DNA from 2 places in the Verrucosispora sp. WMMC514 genome. Region 2 is predicted to be linked to the other one. Evidence: riboswitches for the same ligand, from Rfam matches in the RefSeq annotation. Region 2 holds a riboswitch; the other holds the start of a gene.
The links. A riboswitch is a leader RNA that binds a small molecule or an ion and turns the genes downstream of it on or off. The one in region 2 is predicted to bind S-adenosylmethionine.
Positions count from the first base shown of each region.

Region 1: another riboswitch for S-adenosylmethionine. It lies ahead of thrC (threonine synthase); the one in region 2 lies ahead of O7597_RS27130 (ABC transporter substrate-binding protein).

Region 1 covers NZ_CP114906.1:1,837,354-1,840,755, reverse strand. Annotated here, with positions in the region: gene O7597_RS08420 (ABC transporter permease subunit) at 1-77, shown strand, start outside; gene O7597_RS08415 (DUF4232 domain-containing protein) at 117-869, opposite strand; gene O7597_RS08410 (DoxX family protein) at 1,074-1,520, shown strand; SAM riboswitch class I at 1,641-1,776, shown strand; gene thrC (threonine synthase) at 1,786-3,072, shown strand; gene O7597_RS08400 (GNAT family N-acetyltransferase) at 3,309-3,402, shown strand, end outside.
Region 2 covers NZ_CP114906.1:5,845,103-5,848,504, reverse strand. Annotated here, with positions in the region: gene O7597_RS27145 (urease subunit alpha) at 1-328, opposite strand, end outside; gene O7597_RS27140 (urease subunit beta) at 390-713, opposite strand; gene O7597_RS27135 (urease subunit gamma) at 710-1,012, opposite strand; SAM riboswitch class IV at 1,409-1,521, shown strand; gene O7597_RS27130 (ABC transporter substrate-binding protein) at 1,785-2,669, shown strand; gene O7597_RS27125 (amino acid ABC transporter permease) at 2,706-3,402, shown strand, end outside.

The sequences.
Region 1 (3,402 bases), 2.9 Mb from region 2:
TCTCGGCGATCTGCTATGCCACCGCGTTCTGGGGTCTGGCCTTCTGGCGCTTCACCCGCAAGGACATCACCAGCTGAGCGCGCTGCCCGCGACCGCTCGGCCACAGCCGGGACAGCTCAGAGCAGCGGGACCGGTGTGGTGGGTGGCGGGTTCGGGGTCGACGGCGTCGGGTCCGGCGTGCTCGGCGTCCGCTTCCGCCAGGCGCTGACCCCGAGCCGGTCGGTGTTGCCCAGGTCGATCCGCCCCTCCATGACGACCTGTTGGGCGGGTCGGCCGCGCAGCGGGGCGACCTCGAGGTGCTCGGCGTTCGTCGCCACCACGGTCGGGTTGTCGACCAGGTTGCGCCAGAGCAGGGCGGCGCCGGCCGCCTCACCGGGGGCCAGCACCAACGACCGGGGTGGATCGTCGAAGCCGGAGGTGATCCCTTTCGCGCCCCGGATCACCCTGACCGGGATGACCTTGCCGTCGGCGTCCCGCAGGCTCGGCTCCGGATACCCACGCAGCTGGTAGGTGCGGTCGCCGCAGTTGACCAGTTCCAGGCCCATCGCCCGTAGCCCCATCGCGGCGCTGACGCCGCGGTAGGTGATCCGGACGCCGGAGTCGGGGCATTCGGACGTCGGGGCGGTGCTCCCCCCGAGATCGCCGTCGCGGGCGGGCAGGCGGTCGAGACCGCCGTCGCTGGGCGGCGTGGTGCCGGAGCTGTTGGTACCCGGTCCACTGGAGCCCGGGACCGGACCGGGTGGCGCCGCCACGATGTCGCCGGCCGGTGCACACCCGGCAAGCAGGCCGAACGCCGCCGCGATCGAGATCGGCACGATGCTGAGCCGACGACCACCGGGAGCCGACCCGCGGACCGTTGTGCGTGGCATCGGAGCATCGTCGCACCCGGCAGCGGCGGCCGGTGGTCCCGCCCCTCGCGTAAGCGGGCGGTAAGGAATTCCTCGTGGTGCTGCTCGCCGGAAGTTTCGGCCGCTAGACTGATTTTGGGAGCGTTCCCACCAAGAGAGATTGCATCGACAACTATCTATCAAGTCCGCATGCTGGTACCACCACCCCATTCGTAGGAGGTACCAATGCGCACTGACCGGTTCGGCGGGCCGGCCCTGTCCCTGTTCCGCATCGTCATCGGGTTGTTGTTCCTCATTCACGGCATGTCATCGGTCTTCGGCGTCTTCGGCGGCAACCGGGGCAGCGGCGAGGCGGTGCCGCTCGGTCAGTGGCCGGGCTGGTACGCCGCGGTGATCCAGCTGGTCTGCGGCGCCCTCGTGCTCCTCGGCCTGTTCACCCGGCCGGCGGCCCTGCTGGCATCGGGCTCGATGGCCTACGCGTACTTCGTCGTCCACCAGCCCGAGGCGCTGCTGCCGCTGCGGAACAACGGCGAACTTTCCGTCCTCTTCTGCTGGGCGTTCTTCCTGGTGGCGGTGCTCGGCCCGGGCGCCTGGGCGGTGGACAACCTGTGGCGCCGGGAGGCGGCGACGGTCACCGTGGATCAGGCTGAACCGCGGTCCGTGCCGGCCTGACGGCGATGCTCAGCGGCGCCGGAGGGCGCGGCAACGGCGCCGCTGAGGTTTCGCTCACAGGCTGGGATTGACAGGCGACGGCCGCGTCCGGATTGCCTAGACTCGGCGACACAACTGCATACCTCATCCAGAGGGGCTGAGGGATACGGCCCGACGACGCCCCGGCAACCACCTCGCGCGCTCACCGGTGAGCGTCCGGCGGGGCAGGTGCCAATTCCGTCCCCGCCGCAGGGTGCGATGCGGGGAAAGATGAGAGGACTTCGACATGACGTCGACGCTCGCCCCGTCCGGCATCGACACCGCCGCCAGCCCCGCTCGTGCCCTGGTCTGCCGGGCCTGTTCGGCCCGCTACCCGCTCGCCGCCCAGCACGCCTGTTACGAGTGTTTCGGCCCGCTGGAGGTCGACTACGATCCGGCCGTCCTCGCCACCGTCACCCGCGAGCAGATCGAGGCCGGCCCCCGCAACCTCTGGCGGTACGCCGCCCTGCTCCCCGCCGGCCAGGACCCGGCCACCAGGGTCACCCTGGACCCCGGGTTCACCCCGCTGGTGGCCGCCGACCGGCTCGCCGCCGAGTTGGGCATCACCGCTGCACTGTGGGTCAAGGACGACAGCGCCAATCCCACCCACTCGTTCAAGGACCGGGTGGTCTCGGTGGCGCTCACCGCCGCCCGCGCGCTCGGCTTCTCCAGGTTCGCCTGCGCCTCCACCGGCAACCTGGCCAACTCCGTCGCCGCGCACGCCGCCCGGGTGGGTACGCCGTCCGTGGTCTTCATCCCGGGCGACCTGGAGCAGGGCAAGGTCGTCACGACCGCCGTCTACGGCGGTGACCTCGTCGCCATCGACGGGTCGTACGACGACGTGAACCGGCTCTGCGGTGAGCTGGTCGAGACCGACGAGTTCGAGGACACCGCCTTCGTCAACGTCAACGTGCGGCCGTACTACGCGGAGGGGTCCAAGACGCTCGGCTACGAGGTGGCCGAGCAACTCGGTTGGCGGATCCCCGCCCAGGTGGTCATCCCGATGGCCTCCGGTGAGCTGCTCACCAAAATCGACAAGGCGTTCAGCGAGCTGGTCGAGATCGGGCTGGTCGAGGCCCCGGCCGGCGGCTGGAAGGTCTTCGGCGCGCAGTCGGCCGGCTGCAACCCGATCGCCACCGCACTGCACGCGGGCACCGACACCATCACCCCGGTCAAGCCGACCGGGATCGCCAAGTCGCTGAACATCGGCGACCCGGCGGCCGGGCTGTACGCCCTGGAGGCGGTGCGCCGCACCGGTGGCTGGATGGACCACGCCGACGACGACGAGATCCGGGCGGCGGTACGCCTGCTGGCGCGCACCACCGGGGTCTTCGCCGAGACGGCCGGCGGGGTGACCGTGGCGGTGCTGCGCAAGCTCGTCGAGTCGGGCCGGCTGGACCCGACCGCCGAGACGGTCGTGTTCAACACCGGCGAGGGGCTGAAGACCCTCGACGCGGTCGCCGGTGAGGTCGGTCCCACCCACCGGATCAAGCCTTCGTTGCGGGCCGCCCGGGACGCGGGCCTGTTGAGCTGACGAACGGATGAGTGAGCGGCATTTCGCAGGGAGTGAGCGAAACACGCCGCCAGGGACTTGACGACCGCAAACGGACGGCGCAAGATGCTCCGTGCGGGAGGGCGCTTCGCCGTAGACTTTCAGTCTTTACGACCCAGCGCCGGAGGCGTTGTGCGATCGTCCCTCCCGACCAACGTTCCGAGCGGGCCAGCGAAATTCGCTGGCCCGCTCGTCTGTCGCTGGCGCAGTCTGCCGGCATGACCATCACCGTCACCCCCTTCGGTCCCGCCGACGAGCAGGCGATCGAGCAGGCGTACCGGATCGGCACGGCCTACGTCGCCGCCGACCTGC
Region 2 (3,402 bases):
GGACACCGTCCATGGTGTCCGGGTTGCCGGCCCGGCCCAGCGCGACGATCCGCCCGTCGCGCAACCCGACGTCGGCCTTCACCACCCCCCAGTGGTCGAGGACGACCGCACCGGTGATGACGGTGTCCAGGGCCCCCTCGGCGCGGGTGGCCCGCGACTGGCCCATCGACTCACGGATCACCTTGCCGCCACCGAAGACCGCCTCGTCACCACCGGCACAGTGGTCCTGCTCGACCTCGATGAGCAGGTTCGTGTCGGCCAGCCGGATCCGGTCACCGGTGCTCGGGCCGTACAGGGCGACGTAGCGGTCCCTTTCCACGCTGCTCATGCCGGCACTCCACTTCGCTCCATGCCGCCGGGCGGCGGGTCCAACCTGCTGATCCGCGCGTTCATGCCGTCCGTCCTTCGTCGAGTGCGCCGGCGCACTCGCCGCGCAGGCCCGGCACGATCCGTGCGCCACCGAGCGGAACCAGCTCGACGCGGCGGCTCACCCCCGGCTCGAACCGCACCGAGGTGCCGGCCGGCACGGCGAGCCGCTGCCCCCAGGCGACGTCCCGGTCGAAGTCCAGCGCCGGGTTGGCCTCCGCGAAGTGGTAGTGCGAACCGACCTGCACCGGCCGGTCTCCGGTGTTGACCACCAGCAGCGTGGTCACCGGCCGCCCGGCGTTGATCTCCACCGGTCCGTCGGCCGGCAGGATCTCCCCGGGGATCACGGAATCGGGTGGTGCACCGTCACCAACTTGGTGCCGTCCGGGAACGTCGCCTCCACCTGCACCTCCCTCAGCAACTCGGGGATGCCGTCCTGCACGTCGTCCCGGCTGAGCACGGTGCGTCCGGCGGCCATCAGGTCGACCACGGACTGCCCGTCGCGCGCCCCTTCGAGCAGGAAGGCGGTGATCACCGCGACGGCTTCCGGATAGTTGAGGCGCAGGCCGCGCTCGCGGCGACGCCGGGCGACGTCGGCCGCCACGTGGACGAGCAGGCGGTCCTGCTCGTGGGGGGTGAGATACACGGGTACTCCCGGTGGATGTCCGCGCTCCCGACGCCGCCGGCCCGGCGCCTCGACGCGCCGCCGCACGGTTCGGGGTTCGCCCGCCGGCCCATCCGTCACGCGCGTCGGACCCGGGAGTTCCACCCTCCCAGCCCACGTGACGGACCACCGGCGGTGTCATCGGATGCGGACCGCACCGCCCACCGCTGAGCAGACCGTAGAGGATCACCCACTCCCCCGGCAACACCCCCACCCCCACCCCCGCTCCCGCCCCCGCCCGCGTTGATCATGAGGTTAGCGGCAGTCGAGGAGATCAACTTTGCCGCCAACCTCATGGTCAACCTGGGGTGAGGGTGAGGGTGAGGGTGGTCATAGGGGGTGGACGGTGGGTGGGCGGGGGCTGATAGCGTCGGCGCAGGTCATGAGTGCCAGCGTCAAGCCCCGGCTTGCTGGCCGGCAACCCTCGTCCGCGCAGGGGTGCCCCGGGTGAGGACCAGGCATCGGTGCAACCACCGGTGCAAGCGTGGCCTGGGTTCCCAGGTCATCACGACCTTGAGGAGCACCATGTCGTACCGCCATCGACCTGTGGCCCGTCCGGGCCTGACCCGGCGTCGGCACGTCGACATGATGCGGGTGTGCAGCGCCGCGTGTAGCTGACCGCGTCGCTCCCCGTCACCGATCCGCCACGGGTCGGCTGACCCCTCTGCCATCGATCCCATTCCAGCGGTCCGCCCGGCGGCGGACCGTCGGTGCGGCACGTCCGTGCCCGCCGTAGCTCAACCAGGAGACACCTGTGCGATTCCTTCCTGCCCTGACCCGCGCCGCCGCCGTCGGTGTCGCCGCGATCCTCGGCGCCGCCACCCTCACCGCCTGCGGCTCGGATTCCGCCAGCAGTGCGGCCGACAACCCGTACAACCTGGTGCAGCCGGGTGTGCTGCGGGCCGGCACGCTCACCGACGCCCCGCCGAACGTCTACCTGAAGGACGGCAAGTTCACCGGCTTCGACAACGACCTGTTGGTCGCCGCCGCCGACAAGCTGGGCCTGAAGGTGGAGTTCGTCGGCACCGACTTCTCGGCGTTGCTGTCGCAGGTCAACACCCGCAAGTTCGACGTCGGCAGCTCCTCGATCACCATCACCGAGGCGCGCAAGAAGACCGTGGACTTCGGCAACGGGTACGACTTCGGCTACTTCGGGCTCGACGTGCCCGCCGGGTCGGCGCTGCGCAGCTTCGACGAACTGCCCGGCAAGCGGGTGGTGGTCGTGCAGGGCACCGTCCAGGACGACTACGCCACGAACAAGGGCCTCGACCCGGTCCGGGTGCCCGACTACAACGGCGCGATCAACCAGCTCAAGGCCGGCACCGCCGACGCGTGGATCGCCCCCGCCGAGATCGGCGAGAAGACCGCCGCGGACAGCGGCGGCAAGATCACGGTGGCGGCGAAGGAACTCAGCCCGGCACCGACCGCGTACGCCTTCGCCAAGGGCAACGACGCGCTGCGCGAGGCGCTGAACAAGGCGCTCGACGAGGTGATCGCCGACGGCACCTGGACCCGCCTGCAGGAGCAGTACTACCCGGGCCGGCCGATCCCTGCCGACTTCACCCCGGGCAGCGGTGACGTAGTGGCACCCTCCGCGTCGGTCGGCGCGGCGGCACCGTCGGCGTCGGCCGCTTCCTGACGGTAGGGCCACGAGCGAGCAGGGCGGAGGTTGACCGTGGATCCGTTGCGGACCCTGTGGGAGACGTTCTTCGACTGGGAGTCGATGCGTGAGGCGCTACCCGAGATGCTCACCGTCGGGTTGCCCAACACGCTGATCCTGGCGGTCACCGCCGCCCTGCTCGGCTCGGCGCTGGGCATCCTGCTGGCGGTGGCGGGCATCTCGCGTACCCGCTGGCTGCGGTGGCCGGCTCGGGTGTACACCGACATCTTCCGGGGACTGCCGGCGGCGGCGACGATCCTACTGATCGGGGTCGGCCTGGCCCCGCTCGGCATGCAGGTGTGGGGCCCCAATCCGTACCCGCTGGGCATCCTGGCGCTGTCGCTGATCGCGTCGGCGTACCTCGGGGAGATCTTCCGCTCCGGCATCCAGTCGGTGGAGGCCACCCAGTTGGAGGCGGCCCGCGCGCTGGGCTTCTCCTGGCGGGAGGCGATGCGGCGGGTGGTCATCCCGCAGGGCGTCCGGCGGATCCTGCCGGCCTGGGTGAACCAGCTGATCGCCCTGATCAAGGACTCCAGCCTGGTCTACTTCCTCGGCCTGCTGGCCAGTCAGCGCGAGCTGTTCCGGATCGGTCAGGACTACGCCGCCAACACGGGTAACCAGTCGGCGCTGCTGCTGGCCGGGCTCTTCTACCTCGTGCTGACCGTGCCACTGACCCACGTCGTCAACTGGATCGACCGGCGGCTGCGGCACG